One region of the Mesorhizobium sp. WSM4841 genome, then DNA from elsewhere that is predicted to be linked to it. Evidence: predicted binding sites of a transcription regulator. Region 1 holds the regulator's gene; each other region holds the start of a gene.
The links. The regulator LexA, encoded in region 1, represses DNA repair genes until DNA is damaged. The targets are predictions, from matches to a motif close to TGTTCNNNNTGTGTTCNG.

Region 1 (4,169 bases):
GCTCGAGCGCCTGCTTGAGGATGCTGCGCCCTTGCAGGCTGAAAGCGTCGCCCTGATGGACGCCGCCGACCGCGTGCTGGCGGAGCCGCTCCTGGCGCTCCGCACCCAGCCGCCGTTCAACGCGTCCGCCATGGACGGCTATGCCGTGCGGGCCGAGGATGTCGCATCCGTGCCCGCAAGACTTTCGGTGATCGGCATGGCGCCGGCCGGACGCGGCTTTGCCGGAACAGTCGGCCCGGCGCAGGCCGTGCGCATCTTCACCGGCGCGCCGCTTCCTGCAGGCGCGGACACCATCGTCATCCAGGAGAATGTCCGCGACCTCGGCGGCGGCAGCATCGAAGTGACCGCGTCGACGGTTGAAGGCCGCAACATCCGCCGCCTCGGGCTCGATTTCTCGAAGGGCGACGTCCTGCTGGAGAAAGGCCGCCCGCTTGATCCGGCGGCATTGTCGCTGGCGGCGTCGGCCAACCACCCGCAGGTCAGCGTGGTGAAACGGCCGTTGGTCGCCATCATCGCCACCGGCGACGAATTGCTGCCGCCGGGCAGCGACCTTGGCCCCGACCAGATCATCTCGTCCAATGCCTATGGCGTCGCCGCCGCGGCCCGCTCGGTCGGCGCCAGCGCGCTCGATCTCGGCATCGCCCCCGACCGCAAGGAGGCGATCGCCACGCTGGTGAAACAAGCGGTCGACGCAGGCGCCGACGTCATCGTCACGCTGGGCGGCGCCTCGGTCGGCGACCATGACCTGGTCCATGACGTGCTGACCGGTGAAGGCATGACGCTCGATTTCTGGAAAATCGCCATGCGGCCCGGCAAGCCGCTGATGTTCGGGCGGCTGGGTGACATCCGCTGCATCGGCCTGCCTGGCAATCCGGTGGCGAGCCTGGTCTGCACGCAGCTCTTTCTGACGCCGCTGCTTGCGCGGCTCGGCGGCCGCGCCTTCCGGCAGGACATGCGTCAGGCGCGGCTCGGCGCCGCCATGCCGGCCAACGATCTCAGGCAGGACTATGTACGCGCCGTGGTTAGCGAAGAAGCCGGCACGCTGCTGGCGACCCCGTTCGGCATCCAGGATTCCTCGATGCTCAAAATGCTGGCCGACGCCAACGGGCTGATCGTGCGCGAGCCGTTCGCTCCCCCAGCCGCGACGGGCGCCGCGTGCAGCGTGCTGATGCTACGCTGAACAAAACGTCAACACATTCATTAAATTTTAAACGGTTGCGGAACACAACTGGAACAGATAGTGTTTGTTCTGGGTTTGTTTTTCTGATTCTGTTGGGGGTCGCGATGCTGACACGCAAACAACATGAACTGCTGATGTTCATCCACGAGCGGCTGAAGGAAAGCGGCATTCCGCCCTCGTTCGACGAGATGAAGGAAGCGCTCGACCTCGCCTCGAAGTCGGGGATCCATCGGCTGATCACTGCACTGGAGGAGCGCGGTTTCATTCGCCGCCTGCCCAACCGCGCCCGCGCGCTGGAGGTGCTGCGCCTGCCCGATTCGATCGCGCCCGGCCTCAATGCGGCGCGCAAATTCTCGCCAAGCGTCATTCAGGGCAGCCTTGGGCAGGGCAGCCTCGGACGACAGATCAAGCCGGCGCCTTCGCGCATGCCCGCAGCCGGCAATGACGACGACGTCGTTGCCACCATCTCCATACCGGTGATGGGCCGCATCGCTGCCGGTGTGCCGATCGACGCCATCCAGCACCAGACGCATTCGATTTCGGTACCACCGGACATGATCACCGGCGGCACGCACTACGCGCTGGAGGTCAAGGGTGACTCGATGATCGAGGCCGGCATTTTCGACGGCGACACGGTCATCATCCGCAACGCCGACACCGCCCAGCCTGGCGAGATCATCGTCGCCTTGGTCGACGACGAGGAAGCGACGCTGAAGCGGTTCCGCCGCAAAGGTGCCTCGATCGCACTGGAAGCCGCCAATCCGGCCTATGAGACGCGCATCTTCGGGCCGGACAGGGTCAAGGTGCAAGGCAAGCTCGTCGGACTGATCCGGCGTTACTGAACGGCAGGCTTTTTGGGTTTCTCGGCCCTGCGGTATGGCGGCAGGCCCCTCGCCTCGCGCGAAAATCTCCGCTGCTCATGCCAAGGCCTATAGGGCTGTCTGACGGCAAAACGGATTTCTGCGCGCGTCGTCGCAGATAGCGGATCGAAAAAGACGGCGGCACTGCCCATGCGAGCGAGCTGCCGTTTGGTGACGACGAGAACCAGCGGATTGCGGCAGGGATTATAATAGGCTGTGGCATCATCGATGACGATCAAATCCGCAAAGGCACAGGCTGGCCGTGCGGTTTTGCGGTCGTCGGCGAGCGCGATGATCGCGCCGGACTGGTGCCGGGCGAGGCACAGGCCGGCAGTGCAGTAGAAGGGCGCTCCCGGCGGCAGGTCGGCCGGGTCGACGATGTCGAACCGCACGTCTCCTTTTTCGAATGTCTCCGGCTCGACAATGGTCGCTGAAACCAGCGCATGTTTCCAGTTGTCGGTGGTGAATTCGTTCGAGTGCACCCGGTTGACGGCAAGTTCGCCGCCGCCGATCGGCAGCGCCACCAGATGCGCATCTTCCGAAATCAGCACGTCGGGGGTGCGCGTCTCGGAAATCGTCAGCAGGCCGGCGAGCGCAAAGGGAAGTGCCGCAAGCCGCAACCATGTCGTTGCCATCGTGGCGATGACCAGGGCGGCCGTCACCAGCAGAACCGACTGCAACGAGATCAGCCCGACGGCATCGACCGGCGACCGCTCGGAGATCCATCCCGATATTGCAATCATGGCCGTCAGCCCCTTGCCCATCATGTATAGGAAAGGGCCGTCGAAGCCGAACGGCATTGCCAAGGCGCTGACGACGGCCAGGAACATCACGACCGTGACGATCGGCATGACGGCCAGATTGGCGAACAGGCTGAGCGGCGAGACGCGCTGGAAGTGCCAGATGGCGAAGAGTGCGGTGGCGCTGCCGGCAATGATGGAGGTCATTGCGATGGTACCTGTCCCAGCGGCAAGTTTTCGCGTGACGAAAGCGATCGTTGACCGTCGCTGTGGCGGCGCGGTGGCCTTGTCGGCACGATAGTCGGACCAGCCGGCATAGGCGCCCACGAGAGCAGCGGTCGCGGCGAAGGACATCTGGAAGCTTGGGCCGACCACCTCGTGCGGCGACACGACGATGACGGCGATGGCCGAAATCGCCAGATTGCGCATGGTGAGTGCCGCCCGGTCGAACAGCACGGCGACAAGCATTACCGCCAGCATGATAAAGCTGCGTTCAGCCGCGACCACGATACCGGAAAAAATCAGATAGGCAGCGATGGAAACGAGTGCGGCAGCAGCCGCATATTTTTTGACCGGCCGGCGCGACGAAAAATCGGGAACCAGCGCAAAGGCGCCGCGCAGCAATCCCATGATGGTGCCGGCGACAAGCGCCATGTGCAGGCCGGAAATCGAGATGATGTGGTAGATGCCGGTGCGCCGCATCGATTCGTTTATCTCTTCGGGAATGCCGGCACGCACGCCGACGATCAGCGCGGCGGCAATCTCCCCCTCGGCGCCACCGATGCTGTCCCTGATATGGTCGGCGATGGTTTCACGCGCCTTTTCGATCGAGGAAGAAATGCGCGCGGCGAACGGTGCATCTTCGGAAACGACGATCTTCGGATTGCCGAGGAAAAAGCCACTGGCACCGATACCGGCGAAATAGCTGTCGAAGGAGAAGTCATAACTGTCCGGCCTAACCGGGCCAGTCGGAGGCAGAAGCCTCACATAGCCGGTTGCCACCGAGCCTGCGGTCATCTCAGCGGGAATTTTGCGTGCCGAAACCCTGACACGTTCCGGCGCATAACGCAGTGTCGGCCGGGCGGTCGACATCACGTCGATGGTCAGCCTGATCCGGCCGTTCGCCATCTGATCGAGCCTAACGACACGGCCGGTGAGCTGGGTCTGGATTTCCGAGCCGAGCATCTGCGTTCCCACGCGCCAGGTTTCAACCTTGGCGGCGAGTAGCCCGAGTGCGCACAGCAACGCTGCCATGAAGCACAGATGCGTTTTGCGCCATGAGCGTGTCACTGCCGCACACAATGCCGTGAGGACCACGACGGCAATAGGCTGCGGAAAGTCCGGTTCGACGGCAAGCGAAAAATAGACGATCACCCCGCATGCCAGAAA
Region 2 (4,169 bases), on a different contig from region 1:
CACGTTCCAGGAAGTAACTTGAGTACATCGAGATCGCTATCACCCTGTCTGGCGATATCGATGTAGCGGGGTTCTGTCTTAAGCTCGGTCACTCTGCTTGCTGCAATCATAGCTTCCCCCTGCCATATTGAACAATTGACAATATACTTCTTCGCCGCTGTCAGCGGCGTAGAAGGCCAGGACTTCAATGCATATAGTTATGCGTGAGCGCTTAATGTCGCATATTACGCGGTGCCTGAAATAACGCTATACTATTTGAAAAAAGTCAAATCGAAATTTGACTGAACTTCTATGGTTAAGAAATGAGCAGCATGATGAGGATTATAATCCTTGTCAATCATCACCTTGGATCCGACGAAGACACAGAAGCATTCGCGGGACTGAGAGGCGCCTGCAGACTTCGTCATTCCTCCTGGAACAGGCTGATCTGCTGCTGCGCCAGATCCTTCGGCGCGTCGAGTCCGAGATGCCGCCAGGCATTGGCGGTCAGCACGCGGCCGCGCGGCGTGCGCTGAATAAAACCCTGCTGGATCAGATAGGGCTCTATGATGTCCTCGATGGCGTCGCGCGGCTCGGAAAGCCCTGCCGCAATGGTCTCGATGCCGACCGGCCCGCCGCCAAAATTCCGCGCGATCATCGAGAGATAGCGGCGGTCGAGCGCGTCGAGGCCGAGCGCGTCGACCTCGAGCCGCGTCAGCGCCTCGTCGGCGATCTGGCGATCGACATGACCGTCGCCGGCGACTGATGCAAAATCACGCACGCGGCGCAAAAGGCGGCCGGCGATGCGCGGTGTCCCACGCGCGCGTCGCGCGATCTCCAGCGCGCCATCGTCGCCGAGCGGCATCGCAAGGATGCGGGCGCCGCGCCGCACGATCTGCTCCAGTTCCTCGACGGAGTAGAAATTGAGGCGGACTGGAATGCCGAAGCGGTCGCGCAGCGGATTGGTCAAAAGGCCGAGCCGGGTGGTAGCGGCGACGAGGGTGAAGCGGGCAAGATCGATCTTGACCGAGCGCGCCGCCGGCCCTTCGCCGATGATCAGGTCGAGCTGGAAATCCTCCATCGCCGGATAGAGAATTTCCTCGACCGCCGGGTTGAGCCGGTGGATCTCGTCGATGAACAGCACGTCGCGGTCTTCGAGATTGGTGAGCAGAGCTGCGAGATCGCCGGCCTTGGCGATGACCGGACCGGAGGTCGAGCGGAAATTGACACCGAGCTCACGCGCCATGATCTGCGCCAGCGTCGTCTTGCCGAGGCCGGGCGGCCCGACGAACAGCACGTGGTCAAGCGCCTCGCTGCGGCCCTTGGCAGCCTCGATGAACACTTTGAGATTGGCCCGCACCGCCGCTTGGCCGACGAAGTCGCCGAGCGTCTGCGGCCGCAAGGTCTGCTCGGCATCCTCGCCGCGCTTGTCGGGAGCAATGAGGCGTGGCGAAAGGCTCATGCGGCCTTCCTTGCACAGGGCAGGGAACGGGACAAGCGCAGACTCACCGCGCCAGCTCCTTCAGCCCGAAGCGGATCAGCTTCGAAGCATCCGCATCCTCGCCGGCGCTCTTCAGCGCCGCCGCCACCGCATTGGCGGCGGTATCGCGCGAATAGCCGAGATTGACCAGCGCCGAGACGGCGTCGGTGATCGGCGCCGGCGCGACGCCATCGCCGAGTTCCTGCTTCAGGCCGATGGTGCCGGAGGCAGTGCCCGCATAGGCTGGCGCCTTGTTCTTCAGTTCGGTGACGATGCGCTCAGCCACCTTTTTGCCGACGCCGGGCGCGCGGCTGACCATGGCAATATCACGTAGCGCGATGGCATTGGCGAGATCGGCCGGCGCCAGCGTCGACAGAATGGCCAGTGCCACCTTGGCGCCGACGCCCTGCACATTGCTCATCAACAGCCGGAACCACTCGCGCTCCAGCACCGACTGGAAACCGTAGAGCCGCAGCATATCCTCGCGCACATAGGTCTCGATGAACAGCACCACCGCCTCGCCGGGTGCCGGCAAAGCGGCAAGCGTGCGCGCCGAGCAGTGGGCGACATAGCCGACGCCGTGCACATCGACGATGCAGAAATCCTCGTCGACCTCGTCCAGCGTGCCTTTGAGCTTGCCGATCATGTGTGGTCCCTCATGCCAGCGCCGCCATCCTGTAGACAACACTCTGCCGGTGATGCGCGTGGCAGATGGCAATGGCCAGCGCGTCGGCGGCATCGTCGGTGTCGAACGTCGCCTTCGGCATCAGCACCTTGACCATCATGTGGATCTGCTTCTTGTCGCCATGGCCGACGCCGATCACCGCCTTCTTGACGGCGTTGGGCGCATATTCGGCAACGACCAGACCGGCCAGCGCCGGCACCAGCATGGCGATGCCGCGCGCCTGGCCAAGCTTCAGCGTCGCCGCCGCATCCTTGTTGACGAAGGTCTGCTCGACCGCCGCCTCGTGCGGCATGGCGGTATGCAGGATCTCGGCAAGCCCGTCATGCAACTGGCAAAGCCGTGTCGCCAGCGCCGCCTTGTCGTCGGAACGGACGGTTCCGGAGGCGACGAAGCGCAGCGAATTGCCGAGGCTCTCGACGATGCCCCAGCCGGTGCGCCTCAGCCCCGGATCGATGCCGATAATGCGAATCGTTTCCCCCATCCGCCAAGTCTACCCTTGGCGGACAGCGATGCCAGCGAAATGTGAACAAACCAGAAACAGGCTCCGCTGCTTGCAGGATGAGCCAAAGAGACTGTTTCGAAAGTCGCTCCGGCGAGTCATATGGTGGTGGTTTCGAGAACGGAGCGGAGCGGACATTTGGGTCCATGAGCCCACGCATGACCCCGAAAATCGGAACCGATTTTCGGAAAGGATCATGCGCAAAAATCAAAGTGCTACAGCGTCCTTTGCGCGTCCAAGAGGACGCGCGGCGCTGTAGATAAGCGCAGAAAACGCCATCAGATGCCGCCAGAGTAGAGTTTCCAAACGGTCTCTCAGCCGCGGGCGAAAGCCGTGTTCAGCAACGTGATCTGATCGGAAACCGGATTGACGCGGCGGCCGGATGGCGACACGTCGGCCACGGCGCCGCCGTAGATCTCCTCGTCCATGCGACGCACCAGCGCCTGCAGGCGCAGCGAGCGGTCGATGAGGTCAAGAAAATCCTTGGGCAGTTCGACCCAGCCTGCGGCATCGTTGTTGGCGGAAGCGGTGTCGAGGCGCACCTTGGATTTTTCGGAAGCAACCTGATCGCGGGTCATCTCGCCGGAATTCGCCGCGCGCTGCAATAGCAGCCAAGAGGCGACCTGCATCAGCCTCGTGGTCAGTCGCATCGATTCGGCCGCATAGAGCGTCGCCGCCAGCCTGGACAGTTTCTTCGCCTCCGCCCGGCCCTTGCCGTCCAGATATTCGGCCGCCTGCTCGACCAGGCCCATCCCTTCCTGGTAGAGCGGCTTGAAGGATTGGGAGAAAACCCGGCGCTCCGCCAGCTTGATGGTTTTCGCGCTTCCCTTCGAAGGATCGTTCATCGATACGCCCTGCACTTGCCTTACAGCCGGCCGAATCGGCGTCATCGCCGTCACGCCCTGCACCCTATATGACCGAGGCTTGAAAATGCGCTTCGCCGCCGGCGAAGGCAAGCACATGTTTAACAAACGGTTAACGGCGGCGCAGGCACCGGGGCAATCCGGATCGCGGACAAAAAAAGAGCCGCGGATAAGGCGGCTCTCAGGAGTTTAACAGGGAGGCGTCAAACAAAGTGGCTCCAACCACTCGGTAAGAATCCAGATCACTGGATGCACATAGTAAACGCCTGTAAAGCTTAATGAAGCCTTAACGGCGCGGATATTTTTTGAACAAGCGTCGCCCGCCTGTGCCGTAACAGCACAATGCTCAGAGCCTTTGGGACTCAGGCCTTTTGGGTCTCGGGAAGCCGCTCAACTTTCCACACCACCGGCAGCGCGATGTAGGCGAACAGCAGCAATCCCGCGTAAAAACCCATCGAGGACGTTGCCACAAGCGGCTCGATCGCCGGGTTGCCGCCAAGCATGATGTAGAGGCCGATCAACAGGCCGATGCCACTGATTGCCGTCAACCAGAAATGAGCGGTGGCAAGCCTCTTTTCCGCGACTGCCGGAAACAGATGGTAGAAGAAGGCGAACACCGCCGACATCAGCCATCCGGCCACCATGATGTGGGCGTGGGTCGGC
Region 3 (4,169 bases), on a different contig from region 1:
GTCTCGCACCATGCGCCGGGAAAGGGCGACAGGCCGCGAATATGATCGTGGACTTCGCCAGCAGGCCGCGTCCAGTCCACGCGCGTCTCCGCTTTATCGATCTTTTTGGCGTAGGTCACCCCCTCCGTCGCCTGTGCGGTAAATGTCAGGGCATCCCGTTCCATTCGTGCCAGCGCTTCCGCCATCAGCGCGGCACCAACGTGCATCAACCGATCGTGCAGTTCGCCGGCCGTCATATCGGGGCCGATGGCGCATTTTTCGACCATCGCCACCGGGCCGGTGTCCAGGCCCTCTTCCATCCGCATCACCATCATGCCTGTCTCAATATCGCCGGCCATGATGGCGCGCTGGATAGGGGCGGCGCCGCGCCAGCGTGGCAACAGCGACGCGTGACCATTGAGGCAGCCGAGCCGCGGCGCCTCGAGAATCGGTTTAGGCAACAGCAATCCATAGGCGACGACGACGGCGACATCGGCCCGCAAGGCGCGGAACGCCTGCTGCTCGCCTTCGCTTTTCAGCGACACCGGCGTCCGCACCTCGAGGCCCAGCCGCTCCGCCTCGCGCTGCACCGGCGACCGCGTCAGTTCCAGCCCACGGCGACCGGCGGCGCGCGGTGGCTGGGTGTAGACGGCTTCTATCTCATGCCCGGCATCTGCGATCGCCCGCAGCGTCGGCACGGAGAATTCGGGCGTACCCATGAAGATGACGCGCAGGGGCATTTTTGTTCCGGGTCCGGTCTAGGTCTGGCCGCTAAGTCGGCTCAGTCGAAGTCGCGAACTTTGCGGGTCGGCGACCGAAGTCGCGTTTCCTTTCTGCTTCGATTTCGTTCATGAGCTTGGCGAATTCATCGCCAATTGCGTTTTCAGCAGCGAAAGTCGCGCGAATAGCGTCCCATGCCGAACGACCCGGCTCCAGCCTGGCTTGCCTTTCGGCGACCATGCCTTCGCGCAGAAGAGCGATCGCCTTGCCCGAGACGCTCTGGCCGCTCTTACGCGTCGCCTGCTCGATTTCCCGCTTCAAGGGTTCGGGAATATTTCTGATCAGCATGTCGCTCATCGGCGTCTCCATTTCCTGATCTGGAACAGGGCAGAGGGGCGCTGTCCCGCCAATATCTTCGAAAGGTTCAGCATCAAACTGCGCGAGTATCGCCCTATCCCACCAACTTGCCCGGCGTCTTGTCCCTCGCGAGCTTCTTGAACTTCTTCACCACCATGTCGCGCTTCAGCTTCGAGATGTGGTCGATGAACAGAACGCCGTTGAGATGGTCGATTTCGTGCTGCAGGCAAGTCGCCATCAACCCTTCGGCCTCGATCTCCTGCAGCTTGCCGTCGCGATCGAGATATTTCACCCGCACAGCGGCGGGGCGCTCGACCTCGGCATAGTAATCCGGGATCGACAGGCAACCTTCCTCGTAGACAGAGCGCTGATCGGCGCTCTCAAGAATCTCGGGATTGATGAAGACATGCGGCGCCGGCGGCTCGTCTTCCTTGGCGAGGTCGATCACCAGCATGCGCAGCGGCTCGCCGACCTGGATCGCCGCCAGACCGATGCCCGGCGCATCATACATGGTGTCCAGCATATCGTCGGCCAGTTTGCGCAAAGCGGCGTCGACGCGCTCGACCGGTTTCGAAACCTGGCGCAGGACGGGATCGGGAAGGATGATGAGCGGCTTGATCGACATGGCGTCTCACCTAAGACCTCGCACGAAAAGCGTCAACCTGGGCATTTGCAGCGCCGTTCACGTTTTGATCTGTGCCGTCAGGCCGAATCATCTATGCTGCCCCATATGAATGACCTGACCACCATCCTGTCCGAACCAATCGCCCGGCTCGGCGCCACCACGATCACGCTCGGTCACGCACTGGCATTCGGCGCGATCCTGTTTCTGGGCCTGTTCGTGGCGCTCGTCGTCGCGCTCTGGCGCTCGGCCAAGGCGCGTGCGGTGGCTGCCGCCGAAGCCGCCGACCACGCCCGTGACGCGGAGGCGCGGATGGCCGGCATTTTGCAAAGCCAGGCCGAGATGCAGGGCCGCATCGGCGCGATCGCCGAAGTGTTCGGGGCGCGGCAGGCCGAACTCACACAATCGATCGGTCAACGCCTCGACGCGATGACCGGCCGTCTCGGCCAGACCATGACCGAGCAGACGAAATCGACGCATGAGAGCCTCGCCAGACTGCAGGAGCGGCTGGCGGTCATCGATACGGCGCAGGGCAACATCCAGTCGCTCGCCGGCCAGGTCGTTCAGCTTCAGGCGATCCTCTCCAACAAGCAGACGCGCGGCGCCTTCGGCCAGTCTCGCATGGAGGCTATCGTCGCCGACGGCCTGCCGCACGGTGCCTACGAATTCCAGGCGACCTTGTCGAACGGCAGCCGGCCCGACTGCCTGGTGAAGATGCCGAATGGCGCGCCCGCACTTGCCATCGACGCCAAGTTTCCGCTGGAAGCCTGGAACGCCATCCGTGCCGCCGAAGGCGTCGATTTGCAGAAGGTCGCAGCCCAAGCGTTTCGGCGCGACATCGAGGTGCACGTCCGCGATATTTCAGAAAAATACCTGATCCAGGGCGAGACGCAGGACACCGCCTTCATGTTCGTGCCGTCGGAATCGGTGTTCGCGGAGATCCACGAGAATTTCGAGGGGATTGTCCACAAGGCGCACCGTGCCCGAATCGTCATCGTCTCGCCGTCGCTGCTGATGCTGTCGATCCAGGTCATCCAGGCGATCCTCAAGGACGCCCGCATGCGCGAACAGGCGCATCTGATCCAGGGCGAAGTCATCCGGCTGATGGAGGATGTCTCGCGCCTCGACGAACGGGTGCGCAAGCTGCAGAGCCATTTCGGCCAGTCGGCCAAGGATATCGACGATATCCTCGTCTCGACGTCGAAGGTGACCAAGCGCGGCCAGAAGATCGAGGCACTGGAGTTCGGCGCGCAGCCGACGGAGGGCGACGCCGGATCGGGGGCCAGCGCGAAGGCCGAAGCGGGTGCGCGCGTCGCCGACTCCAAGACCGGTCAGCTGAGACTAAGGGTCGTCGAAGGCGACGACTGAGAGGCTATTGCTCCTCGACGGTCGTCATGCCTTCGAACTCCGGCAGCCAGTGCAGCGCCGAGCGGTGCCATATCTGTTTTCTCGGGATCAGTTGTTCGCGCTGCCGCGCCGTGCCGACTCTGATGCCGTAGACTTTCGGCCCGTCGCCGACCGACGTGGCATAGAGGTGCGAACCGCACTCGCCGCAAAAGGCCTGGGCGCGCCTGGCGCCGCTCGATGCGATCTTGATGTAGATCTTCGGCGTGCCCTTGGTGATCCGGTAGTGGTCCTCCGGCGCCGGCACGGTCACGCGGAAGGCCGTGCCCGTCAGCTGCTGACAATCGATGCAGTGGCAAATACTGGTCTTTTCCGGATCGACCTCCGCTTCGTAGGTGATAGCGCCGCAATGGCACCCGCCGTCGATTTTCATCTTCGCTCCTCCCTTCGGCTGCGCCTCGACGCGTTCGAGCTTAACGGCGCAGCCGCCGCAGTTCCACAGGCATTCACAACGCGCGAAGCATCCGGCGGTTCAAGACTGCTGCGCCGACGCCTGTTCGATGACCTCTTCCGTCCAGACCTTGAAGCCGGCCAGCGTGCCCGGCCCGAAAATATGGGTCAGCGGCACATCGGCTGCGTCGCGGCCGGAGGCGATCAGGATACGGCCGATGCGCGGCGCATTGTTGCGCGGATCGAAGGCATGCCAGCGGCCGCCGAGATAGACCTCCATCCAGGCGGCGAAATCCATGTCCGACCACGGTTTCGGCAGGCCGATGTCGCTGATGTAGCCGGTGCAGTAGCGCGTCGGGATGTTCAAGGCGCGACAGAAGGCGACGGCGAGATGGGCGAAGTCGCGACAGACGCCGCTTTTCTCACGATAGGCCTCTGCCGCGGTGCGCGTCGGCCGCGCATTGCCGTAATTGAAGATAATGTGGTTGTGGACGAAATCGCAGACCGCCTGCACGCGTGGAATGCCGAGCGGTGTGTGGCCGAACAGCCGCCACGCCTCGCTCGCCAGCACGTCGCTCTCGCAATAGCGGCTGGGCAGCAGGAACAGCAATGTCTCCGACGGCAGGTCGCGCACCTCGTGCTGCCACGCCACCAGATCGCCGATCTCGAAGGTTCCGGGATCGCGGATCACCGCGTC

Region 2: a site for LexA is predicted at 2,667-2,684, ahead of ruvC (crossover junction endodeoxyribonuclease RuvC). Genes of this name have one in related genera too.
Region 3: a site for LexA is predicted at 1,736-1,753, ahead of AC0L14_RS06435 (DNA recombination protein RmuC). Genes of this name have one in related genera too.

What each region holds. Positions count from the first base shown of each region.
Region 1 is NZ_JBVVQC010000005.1:136,882-141,050, forward strand. It holds gene AC0L14_RS08030 (molybdopterin molybdotransferase MoeA) at 1-1,180, shown strand, start outside; gene lexA (transcriptional repressor LexA) at 1,285-2,022, shown strand; gene AC0L14_RS08040 (ComEC/Rec2 family competence protein) at 2,016-4,169, opposite strand, start outside.
Region 2 is NZ_JBVVQC010000009.1:222,414-226,582, forward strand. It holds gene AC0L14_RS14055 (heme-binding protein) at 1-110, opposite strand, end outside; gene ruvB (Holliday junction branch migration DNA helicase RuvB) at 404-1,441, opposite strand; gene ruvA (Holliday junction branch migration protein RuvA) at 1,485-2,105, opposite strand; gene ruvC (crossover junction endodeoxyribonuclease RuvC) at 2,116-2,625, opposite strand; gene rcdA (protease adaptor protein RcdA) at 2,958-3,488, opposite strand; gene AC0L14_RS14080 (hypothetical protein) at 3,869-4,169, opposite strand, start outside.
Region 3 is NZ_JBVVQC010000004.1:172,296-176,464, reverse strand. It holds gene fmt (methionyl-tRNA formyltransferase) at 1-719, opposite strand, end outside; gene AC0L14_RS06445 (plasmid stabilization protein) at 751-1,056, opposite strand; gene def (peptide deformylase) at 1,151-1,681, opposite strand; gene AC0L14_RS06435 (DNA recombination protein RmuC) at 1,787-3,046, shown strand; gene AC0L14_RS06430 (GFA family protein) at 3,051-3,455, opposite strand; gene AC0L14_RS06425 (transglutaminase-like domain-containing protein) at 3,555-4,169, opposite strand, start outside.